DNA from 2 places in the Phenylobacterium zucineum HLK1 genome. Region 2 is predicted to be linked to the other one. Evidence: predicted binding sites of a transcription regulator. Region 2 holds the regulator's gene; the other holds the start of a gene.
What was found. The regulator LexA, encoded in region 2, represses DNA repair genes until DNA is damaged. The targets are predictions, from matches to a motif close to ATGTTCNCNANNTGTTCT.

Region 1 (4,984 bases), 400 kb from region 2:
TTGAACGAGAACACCGAGGCCAGGCCCAGCGCCCACGCTCCGGCGGCCAGGCGCAGGGTCCAGACCCGCCGACGCTCGCCCGCGCCGCCCAGGGCGGCGGCCAGAGGCTCGATCAGCGCCACCGCTGACGTCAGCGCCGCCACGACGATCAGCAGGAAGAAGAGCGCCCCGACCACCGCGCCGCCGGGCATGGCCGCGAACGCCACCGGCAGGGTCACGAAGATCAGGCCCGGCCCCGCCGCCGGATCGAGGCCGAAGCCGAACACCAGCGGGAAGATCGCCAGCCCCGCCAGCAGGGCGCAGACGGTGTCGGCCGCCGCCACCCAGACCGCCGCCCGGGGTATCGAGACCGACTTCGGTACATAGGCGCCGTAGACCATCATCGCCCCCAGCCCCAGCGACAGGGTGAAGAACGCGTGCCCCGCCGCCGCCATGGCGACCTCCGGGGTGAGCGCCGAGACGTCGGGCCGGAACAGGAACTCCACGGCGCGGGCGAAATCCCCCACCCCGCCGGCGTAGACCGCCAGCACGACCAGCAGCGCCGTCAGGAGCGGCATCAGCCAGCGCACGGCCCGCTCGATGCCGCCCTTCACGCCGCGCGCAACGATGGCGACGACGGCGCCCATCACCAGGGTGTGCCAGGCGATCATCTGGGCCGGGTCGGCGAGCAGGGCGTCGAACGTCCGGGTGCTGGCCTGGGGCGTCAGGGCCGAGAGCCCGCCCACCGCCGCCTTGGCCGCATAGGCGAGCGCCCAACCCGCGACCACGCTGTAGAAGCTGAGGACGCCCAGGGCCGTCAGCGCGACGAACCAGCCCAGGCCGTTCCACAGCCGCCCTCCCCGGGCGCCGGCCGCCATCCGACCGAGGGCCTGCACGATGCTGGGCCCGCCATGCCGGCCGAGCAGCAGCTCGGCGATCAGCACCGGGACGCCGACGAGGGCCACGAATCCGAGGTAGGTCAGCACGAAGGCCCCGCCGCCGCTGACCCCGGCCATGTAGGGGAACTTCCAGATGTTCCCGAGGCCCACGGCCGAGCCCACCGCCGCGGCGATGAAGGCGGCCCGCGAGGACCACTCGGGCGCGGCGTCGGCCGCACCGGTTTGCGTCCGCGCGCCCGAGGCGGCGGAGTCTGCGATCGTCATTGTCGTCAACCTTCAGAGAGTGAGGCGTTCAGCCGCTCGGAGAGGCTTGGTCATCCGGAGGCCGGGGAACGGCACGCCGCCCATGTTGAAGCTCATGTCGCCGAGGGCGGCGTAACCACGGGCCGCGTAGAAGGGCTCCGAGCCGCGCATCGCGTGCAGGTCCGCCCGGTCGGCGCCGAAGGCCCGGGCGTCCTCCTCCACGCGGTCCAGCAGGCGCGCAGCCAGCCCGCGGCGGGTCCAGCCGGAGCGCACATAGACAGACCGCACCTCGACCGCGCGCGGGTCGACCGGCGCTGCGATATGGTCGGCCAGCGCCCCGGCGGGATGCCAGCCGGCGCAGGCCACGACGAGGCCGCGGTCCGTCAGCACCCAGATGTTGGCCCGCTCTATGTGCGCGCGGAGGGCGCCGGCGGTGCAGCGCAGGAAGGCCGCCACCTGGGCGCGGCTGTAATGCGCCGCGGCCACGCCGGTGATTGAATTCCGTTGAAGGTCTTCGAGCGCGTCGCCGTCGCCGGCGACCGCCCTTCGGAGGTCCAGTTCGTTCATCTTCAGGCTCGAAGCGGTTCGCGCCCTCTGGCGCGGGCCGCCTCATTGCCTCCGAGACCGGCGTTTTTCGAACGAATAGACTTGAAATCGCAGTTCAATAGAATTGAACCATGTTCGATCAGGATCTGTTGCGCACCTTCGTGACCATCGTCGATGCGGGGAGCTTCGCGGCCGCCGCGGACGCCGTCGGTCGCACGCCCTCGGCCGTGAGCATGCAGATCAAGCGGCTGGAGGAGCAGGCGGGCCGCCGCCTGCTGGTGCGCGGCGCCCAGGGCGTCCGGCTGACGGGCGACGGAGAGATGCTGCTCGTCCACGCGCGCGAGATCCTGCGGGCGCACGAGATCGCCTTCGACGCCATGATGAACGAGCGGTCCGCCCGCTCCCTGACCCTGGGCCTGCCCGACACCTACGTGGCGACCCTGCTCACGGAAGTGCTGGACGAGCTGGTCGCCGGCTTTCCCGACACCAATCTGCGGGTGGTGGTCGACGGCTCCGGCGCGCTGATGCGCCGGCTCGAGGAGGCCGCCCTCGATCTGGCGCTGGTGACCGAATACCAGCTGGGCGGCGACGAGCGGGGCGAGCTCGTGCACCTCGAGCGGGGCCTGTGGGCCTGCGCCGAGGATTGCCCGGCCCTGGCCCTCACGCCTCTCCCGGTCGCGCTCATGTTCGAAGGCAGCGTCTTCCGGCGCCTCGCGCAGGAGATGCTGCGGGCGGTCGCCCGCCCCTACCGCATCGCCGTGACCTCCAACGCCGAGACCGTGATCCGGGCCGCGGTGGCGTCGGGCGCCGTGGTCGCGCCCCTGCCGGAGTCGCGGATGGCGGGCCTGCGCGAACTCACGCCCGAGGAGGGCTTTCCCCGGTTCCCGCCCCTCAAGGTGCGCCTCCGCACAGGCCGCCGTCGGCTGCCGCCCGCCGGGGAATGGCTCGCCCAGCGCCTGATCGCCCGGGCCGCGGCCGTGGACGCCGCCACGAAGGCGCCCGCCGCCCCCGCGCCATCCGAATTCTCGCCCTAGAACGGGATCTCGTCGTCGAGGTCGGCCGAGAAGTCCTCGCGCGGGCCTGAGCTCTGGGCGCGGGGGCCCGAGGAGAAGCCGCCGCCATAGCCGCCTTCGTCACGGTCGGCCGCACCGCCGCCCTCGCCGCGGCCGCCGAGCATGGTGAGCTCGCCGCGGAACTTCTGCAGCACGATCTCGGTGGAGTACTTCTCCTGGCCCGACTGGTCGGTCCACTTCCGGGTCTGCAGCGATCCCTCGATGTAGACCGTGGAGCCCTTGCGCAGGTAGTTCTCGGCCACCTTCACGAGGTTCTCGTTGAAGATCACCACCCGGTGCCACTCGGTCTTTTCCTTGCGTTCGCCGGTGCTGCGGTCGCGCCAGGTCTCGGACGTGGCGATGCGCAGGTTGGCGACCCGGTCGCCGGAGTTAAGGCTGCGGATCTCGGGATCCGCCCCGAGATTGCCCACCAGAATGACCTTGTTGACGCTGCCCGCCATGTCGATGTCCTGAGTTTCCGTAGGTGCGGGCTTGCTGCCCGGCGCGAAGCTAGCGCGCCGTTAACGGAACATCAAACAATATGTTCCGCATCTGTTCCGGTCCAGGAGGACCTGTCCACAGCTATTGCTGCGGCATGGCGCCCGGGATCGCGAGCCGGCCGTCGCCGGTCCGCACCAGCGCGGTGTAGCGGGGCCCCTCGAGCGAGGTCGAGGTGTGGATGCCGTAGGGGTCGATGAAGAGGAAGTTCGACTGGTAGGCGCCCACCAGCTCGCGCTGCGAGCCGCCCAGCGTCAGGAACTTCACCCGCATGGCCTCGAGGTTGGCCGCGCAGACCTCCAGGCTTGGGGCGTCCACGAGCTTGTTGTACTTCAGCGTCCCGTCCTTCTGGAACACGACGTGGTAGCAGACGCCGGTGTCCCCGGGCGGCTTGGTGCGCTTGGCGCAGCCCGAAAGGGCCAGGGCGGCGACGGCGACCAGGAGGAGTGGCTTGGCGTACATGCGTAAGAGCCTACCAGCCGGCGGGCGGGCCGTCACCCGGCGGGCGGGAGGCTGCAGCCCGCGCCCTGGTTCACCAGCGTGCGGAAGCTCTGATTGTCGGACGAGATCTCCACCCGCCCCGTGACGAGGCGAAGGGTCTGCTGGCCCCAGCGGCCGTAGGTCGCCTGACCGGGACGCTCGCAGCGGCCGGCGAACAGCGCCTGCACGCACGCGTCGAGCCCCATCTCGGACGGCAGCCGCCGCCATTGGCCGCCGCTGTGCCGCCAGCAAGCCGCCAGCGGGCCGGCGGGCGTGGCCGGCGGCGGGGCCGCTTCGGCGGCGCTGGGCGCGGCCTCGGCCTCCTCGGGCGGCGGCAGCGGCGTGAGCACCAGGCCCGCCTCCTGCGAGGCGGCGAGCGCGCCGGTCTCGTCGATCCCCACGTCGAGCGCCCCGGTGGCGACGCCGTTGCGCTGCGCGCATTCGGTCAGGGTGAACTCGCCGACGAACTGACCGGCCACGAAGCAGCGGAGCGGCTTGGCGGGGTCGATGCGCCCGTCGTCAGGGCCGCTCTCGATGACGAGACCGCCTTGCGAGGCGGGAGGCGGCGGGGTCCTCTCCCCTCGCCCGCTCGAGACCAGCAACCAGGCGATCAGCACGCCGGCCAGAAGGGCGACGGCCGCGCCGGCGATCACGAGGCCCTTGCGGCGGTCCTTGGGCGGCTCACGCTGTTCGTCCATGGCGCCTCGCTAGACCGCGACGGCTCGGCTTTCAAGCGCGCGGCGCCTTATCCGCCCAATCGCGCCAGAGCGGCCTGGTAGTTGGCGATCTGGTCGGTGAGGTACTTGGGCGCCGTGCCGGTGATCTGCGCCTTGGCCAAGGGATCCTCCGGCGTCGCGCCGCGGACGAGGTCCCGATAGATCTGGCGGATCACGCCCTGCGCCTTGGCGACGTCGGCCAGCGCGTGGCTGATCTCGGTGGCGTTGTCGAGGTTCAGGTCGGTGTCGAGCGACAGGCCGTAGATCATCGGCTTGCCGTCGGCCGCCACCGTCTTGCCGTCCCTGAAATCGGTGGCGCGCACCACGCCCTCGGGGATGCCCAACTGGGCCAGGGCGTCCTTGTCGGCCTTGCCGGCGCTGAACTCGATCACCGAGCGATCGTTCGAGGGCGTGACCGAGAGCACCCGCAAACCGTTGCTGGTGGTCACGTTGACCTTGGCCTGGAAACCCGTCGCGCGGCGGATCTTCTGGGCCAGGGTGTCGATAGTGTCCTTCTCGTCGATGGTCACCGCCGACCAGCGCCCGGACCCCGACCGGATCCGGAACTCCT
Region 2 (4,984 bases):
GTTCATTCCGCCCGAGCAGGTGGAGAACCTGCGCGTCTCGGGCCTGGCGCACATCATCTCGATCAGCGGCCTGCACATGGCGATCGTGGGCGGCTTCACCTTCGCCGCCGCCCGCCTGGCGGTGGCCGCTTGGCCGTGGCTGGCGCTGCGGGTGTCGGGCAAGAAGGTGGCGGCGCTGGTCGGTCTGGCCGCGGTCGGCGGCTATCTTGTGCTGTCGGGCGCGCCGCCGCCGGCCGAGCGGGCGGCGATCACCGCGGCGGTGGCCTTCGCCGCCGTCCTGGCCGACCGGCAGGCGATTAGCCTGCACGCCCTGGCCCTGGCCGCCATGGGGGTGCTCCTCCTCCAGCCGGAAGCGGTGACCGAGCCCGGGTTCCAGATGTCGTTCGCCGCCACCGCCGCTCTGGTGGCGCTGGCCGAGGGCTGGCCCCGGCCGATCCGCGAGATCGAGGCGCCCTGGTGGATCCGCCTGCCGCAGGCGGTCGTGACCTGGACCGCCGCCAGCCTGGCCGTCAGCTTCGTCGCGGGCCTGGCCACGGGGCCGTTCGCCATCCAGCACTTCAACCGCGTCTCCACCTGGGGCCTGCTGGCGAACCTGGCCGTGGCGCCGATCTCCACCTTCCTTCTGATGCCGGCCTTGGCCCTCGGCGCGGCGCTGGCCCCCTTCGGCCTCGGGCGCATTCCGCTGGAGGCGGCGGGGCTTGCGATCGAGCTGATGAACCGCATCGCCGCAGCGGCGGCCTCGGCCCCCATGGCCCAGACGCTGGTTCCCAGCGCGCCGGCCTGGACGCTGGCGGCTTCGTTCGTGGGCCTGCTCTTCGTCTGCCTGTGGCGAGGACGGCTGCGCTGGGCGGGCCTGCCGCTGGCCCTGTCGGTGCTCTGGGCGCCGCGACCGGCGACGCCGGACCTGTGGATCAGCGCCGACGGCGCCGCCGTGGCGGTCCGCGAGGGGCGCGAGGCGGTGCTGCTGCGTCCGGACGTGAAGCTGTTCGGGGCCGAGCTGTGGGCCCGCCGCCGGGGCCTGACGCCGCTGACCTCGGAGGCCGAGCGGGACGAACGATTCGACTGCGACCGCTGGAGCTGTGCGCCGGGGGCGGGGGCGCCGATGCGGGTCTCCGCCGCCTGGAACCTGCGCCGGCCGCTGAAGCCGGGCCGCCTTGACGCCCTCTGCGGCTCGGCAGAGGTGGTGATCCTGAGGAACGACTTCCGCCCGGAGAGCTGCGGGGCGCCGCTGGTGCTGACCGGCGCCGACTTCCGCGCCGGCGGCTCGGCCGAACTCTGGCGGCGGAGCGACGGAAGCTGGCGCATCGCCTGGAGCCAGGACCTGCGCGGACGCAGGCCCTGGACCTGGGGCTTCGACCCCAGGGGGCGCTAGGGCCTAGTGGTAACGGCGGATGAGGCCGACGAGGCGGCCCTGCACCGCCACGCGGTCGGGGCCGAAGATGCGGGTCTCGTAGGCGGGGTTGGCCGCCTCGAGCGCGATCGAGGCGCCCTTCTTGCGCAGGCGCTTCAAGGTCGCTTCCTCGCCGTCCACCAGGGCCACGACGATGTCGCCGGAGTTGGCGCTGTCGGTCCGGCGGATCACCACGAAGTCGCCGTCGAGGATGCCGGCGTTGATCATCGAGTCGCCCTGGATCTCGAGGACGAAGTGCTCGCCCGCGCCAAGCATCGCCTCGGGGACCGGCAGCCGGTCGCGCTCCTGCTGGATGGCCTCGATGGGGGTCCCGGCGGCGATCTTGCCGAGGATCGGCAGTTCGCGAGTGTCGTTGGCCGCGACCGGCATGGCCTGGCCGGCCTCGACCAGCTGCGGCTTGAAGGGGGCGCGACCCTTGGGCGGAGCGGCGGCCGTGGCCTGCTGCGGCAGGCGGACCACCTCCAGCGCGCGGGCCCGGTGGGGCAGGCGGCGCAGGAAGCCGCGTTCCTCCAGGGCGGTGATCAGCCGGTGAATCCCGGACTTGGACGCCAGGTCCAGCGCTTCCTTCATCTCGTCGAAGGACGGCGAGACGCCGGTTTCCTTGATCCGCTCATGGATGAACATGAGCAGTTCATGCTGCTTGCGGGTGAGCATCTGCAGGCGACCTCTGGAACAAAGCGCAAACGTTATCGATATTCTCTAGGTGTTCCTAGTTAATGTCAAGTTACCACCGTTCTCCCTGAAAAATCAGGAGAACTGGCCCGGCGCCGGACGGCGGAACGGGCGACTCAGCCGAGGAGGGCGCGGGTTGCGGCGGTCACGTCGGCCTGCCGCATCAGGCTCTCGCCCACCAGCATGGCCTGTGCCCCGCAGCGTTCCAGGCGAGCGACGTCGGCGGGGGTGAAGATGCCGCTCTCGGTGACCAGCAGGGCGCCGGCCGGGGCCATCGTGGCCAGCCGCTCGGTCGTGGACAGGTCGACCTCGAAGGTCCGCAGGTTGCGGTTGTTCACGCCTATCAGGTCGGCGCCGAGCGCGCCGGCGCGCGCCATCTCGGCCTCGTCGTGCACCTCGACCAGGGCATCCATGCCCAGCCGCTGGGCCTCGGCCATCAGCTCGGCGGCGAGGACGTCGTCGACCATGGCGAGGATCACCAGGATGGCGTCGGCCCCGAGCGACCGGCTCTCGGCCACCTGCCAGGGATCGACCAGGAACTCCTTGCGCAGGCACGGCAGGCGCACCGCGCTCCGGGCCGCGGCGAGGTAGCTGTCGTCGCCCTGGAAGCTGGGCCCGTCCGTCAGTACCGACAGGCAGGCCGCGCCGCCGGCCTCGTAGGCGCGGGCGAGGGCGGGCGGATCGAAGTCCTCCCGGATCAGCCCCTTGGAGGGGGAGGCCTTCTTGATCTCGGCGATCAGGGCCAGGCGGCCGGGGGCGTGCGCCCGCGTCAGCGCGGCGCGGAAGCCGCGCGGGGCCTCGGCCGGCGGCGCGATCGTCGGCTGCGCGGCCTTGCGGACGGCGACCTCGTCGCGCTTGTAGGCGGCGATCTTCTCGAGGATGTCGCTCATGGGGCGGTGATCTCCACGAGTCGCTCCAGGGCGGCCTGGGCGCGCCCTTCGTCCAGGACACGGCCGGCCAGCTCGACCCCCTCGCGCAGCGTCTCGACCTTGTCGGCGACCAGGAAGGCCGCGGCGGCGTTCAGGGCGACGATGTCGCGGTAGGCGCCGGTCTCCCCGGCGAGCAGGCGGCGCAGCGCCTGCGCGTTCTCGGCCGGGCTGCCGCCGGTGATGTCGGCCAGGGCCGCGCGGCGTAGGCCCACCGCCTCCGGGGTGATCGTGAACAGCCGGACCTTGCCGTCCGAGAACTCGGCGACCGAGGTCTCGCCCGTGGTGGTCAGCTCGTCGAGCCCGGCCCCGTGGACGACCCAGGCCTTCTCGGACCCCAGCATGCCGAGCGCCTGCGCCAGCGGCTTGACCCAGCGCTCGGCGAAGACGCCCACCACCTGCCGCTGCGCGCCGGCCGGATTGGTCAGCGGCCCCAGCAGGTTGAAGATCGTCCGGAAGCCCAGCTCGGCCCGGATCGGCGAGACGTGACGCATGGCGCTGTGGTGCGCCGGCGCAAACAGGAAGCAGATGCCGGCCTCGTCCAGCGCCTGGAGCTGCTTCTCGGGCGGGGCGGCGATGTTGACGCCCAGTTCGCCGAGGACGTCGGCCGTGCCCGACTTGGACGACATCGCCCGGTTGCCGTGCTTGGCCACCTTCAGCCCGCCGCCTGCGGCGACGAAGCCCACGGCGGTGGAGATGTTCAGCGTGTGCAGCCCGTCGCCGCCGGTGCCGCAGACGTCGATGGTGGGGAACGGCGGCTCGAGGTGGATCGCCGCTCGCCGCATGGCGCGGGCGCAGGCGGCGATCTCGCCGAGCGTCTCCCCGCGCATCCGCATGGCCGTCAGGGCGGCGCCGACCTGGGCCGGCGTCGGCTCACCCCGGAGGCAGGCCGAGAAGAACGCGTCGGCGTCGTCGTCCGACAGGGTCGCGCCGTCGGCCAGGCGCGAGAGGAGCGGCTTGAAGGCGTCGGACATCGGCGGCTCAGGCGTCGGCGAGCCGCTTCACGCCGGCGATGTCGAGGAAGTTGGACAGCAGCTCGTGGCCGCACTCGGTGGCGATGGACTCGGGGTGGAACTGCACGCCGAAGATCGGCCGGGTCTTGTGCTGCACGCCCATGATCTCGCCGTCGTCGGTCCAGGCCGTGACCTCGAGGTCCGGCGGCAGGGCGGCCTTCTCGACCGAGAGGCTGTGATAGCGCGTGGCGGTGAAGGGGTTCTTCAGGCCGGCGAACACGCCCTTGCCGTTGTGATGGATCAGGCTGGTCTTGCCGTGCATCAGCGCCTTGGCGCGGACCACCTCGCCGCCGAACGCCTGGCCGATCGACTGGTGGCCGAGGCAGACGCCGAAGATCGGCAGGTCGGCCGGCGCGCTGGCCAGCAGCGACAGGCAGACGCCCGCCTCGTTGGGCGTGCAGGGGCCGGGCGACAGCAGGATCGCTTCCGGCTTCAGCGCCAGCGCCTGTTCGGCGGTGATCGCGTCGTTGCGCACGACATGCGTCTCCGCCCCCAGTTCGTTCAGATAGTGAACCAGGTTGTAGGTGAAGCTGTCGTAGTTATCGATCACCAGGATCATGCGTCCCATCTAGGCTTTGCGGAGCCGTCCGCCAAGCGGGATGCTCGGTCCATGTCGGCTGACGATTCGACTCTCGATGCGGCGGCGATCGCGCGGGCGCGGGCGCTGCTGGCTGCGCCGGTGCGGCGTGAGCGGATCTGGCCGGCGTTGACGGCCGCCGCGCTCCTGGCGGTGTCGACCCTGGCGTTCGCGACGGCGATGGTGCTGGCCCCGCCGCTCGTCACGCACCCGCTGGAGAAGCCCGAAGCCCCTTAGCGTCGTCGGCCGGCAGCGGCGGCGCGAGCCGACTCCACGCCTCGATCACGCCCCGCTCGGATAGCCCCGCGAACAGCCGCTGGACGTTGGCGGCGTTGTCCCTGAGAAAGCCCCGCCACTCGGGCCGCTCCAGCATCTCGGGAGGTAC

Region 1: ssb (single-stranded DNA-binding protein) is a predicted target of LexA. The motif match lies at 3,261-3,278, and genes of this name have one in related genera.

Annotation. Positions count from the first base shown of each region.
Region 1 covers NC_011144.1:1,572,122-1,577,105, reverse strand. The annotation lists gene PHZ_RS07660 (sodium-dependent transporter) at 1-1,142, opposite strand, end outside; gene PHZ_RS21595 (GNAT family N-acetyltransferase) at 1,155-1,688, opposite strand; gene PHZ_RS07650 (LysR family transcriptional regulator) at 1,799-2,701, shown strand; gene ssb (single-stranded DNA-binding protein) at 2,698-3,180, opposite strand; gene PHZ_RS07640 (hypothetical protein) at 3,302-3,679, opposite strand; gene PHZ_RS07635 (hypothetical protein) at 3,712-4,395, opposite strand; gene PHZ_RS07630 (NHL repeat-containing protein) at 4,443-4,984, opposite strand, start outside.
Region 2 covers NC_011144.1:1,968,098-1,973,081, reverse strand. The annotation lists gene PHZ_RS09710 (ComEC/Rec2 family competence protein) at 1-1,372, shown strand, start outside; gene lexA (transcriptional repressor LexA) at 1,376-2,065, opposite strand; gene trpC (indole-3-glycerol phosphate synthase TrpC) at 2,200-2,973, opposite strand; gene trpD (anthranilate phosphoribosyltransferase) at 2,970-3,983, opposite strand; gene PHZ_RS09690 (anthranilate synthase component II) at 3,991-4,581, opposite strand; gene PHZ_RS09685 (hypothetical protein) at 4,633-4,836, shown strand; gene PHZ_RS21645 (hypothetical protein) at 4,802-4,984, opposite strand, start outside.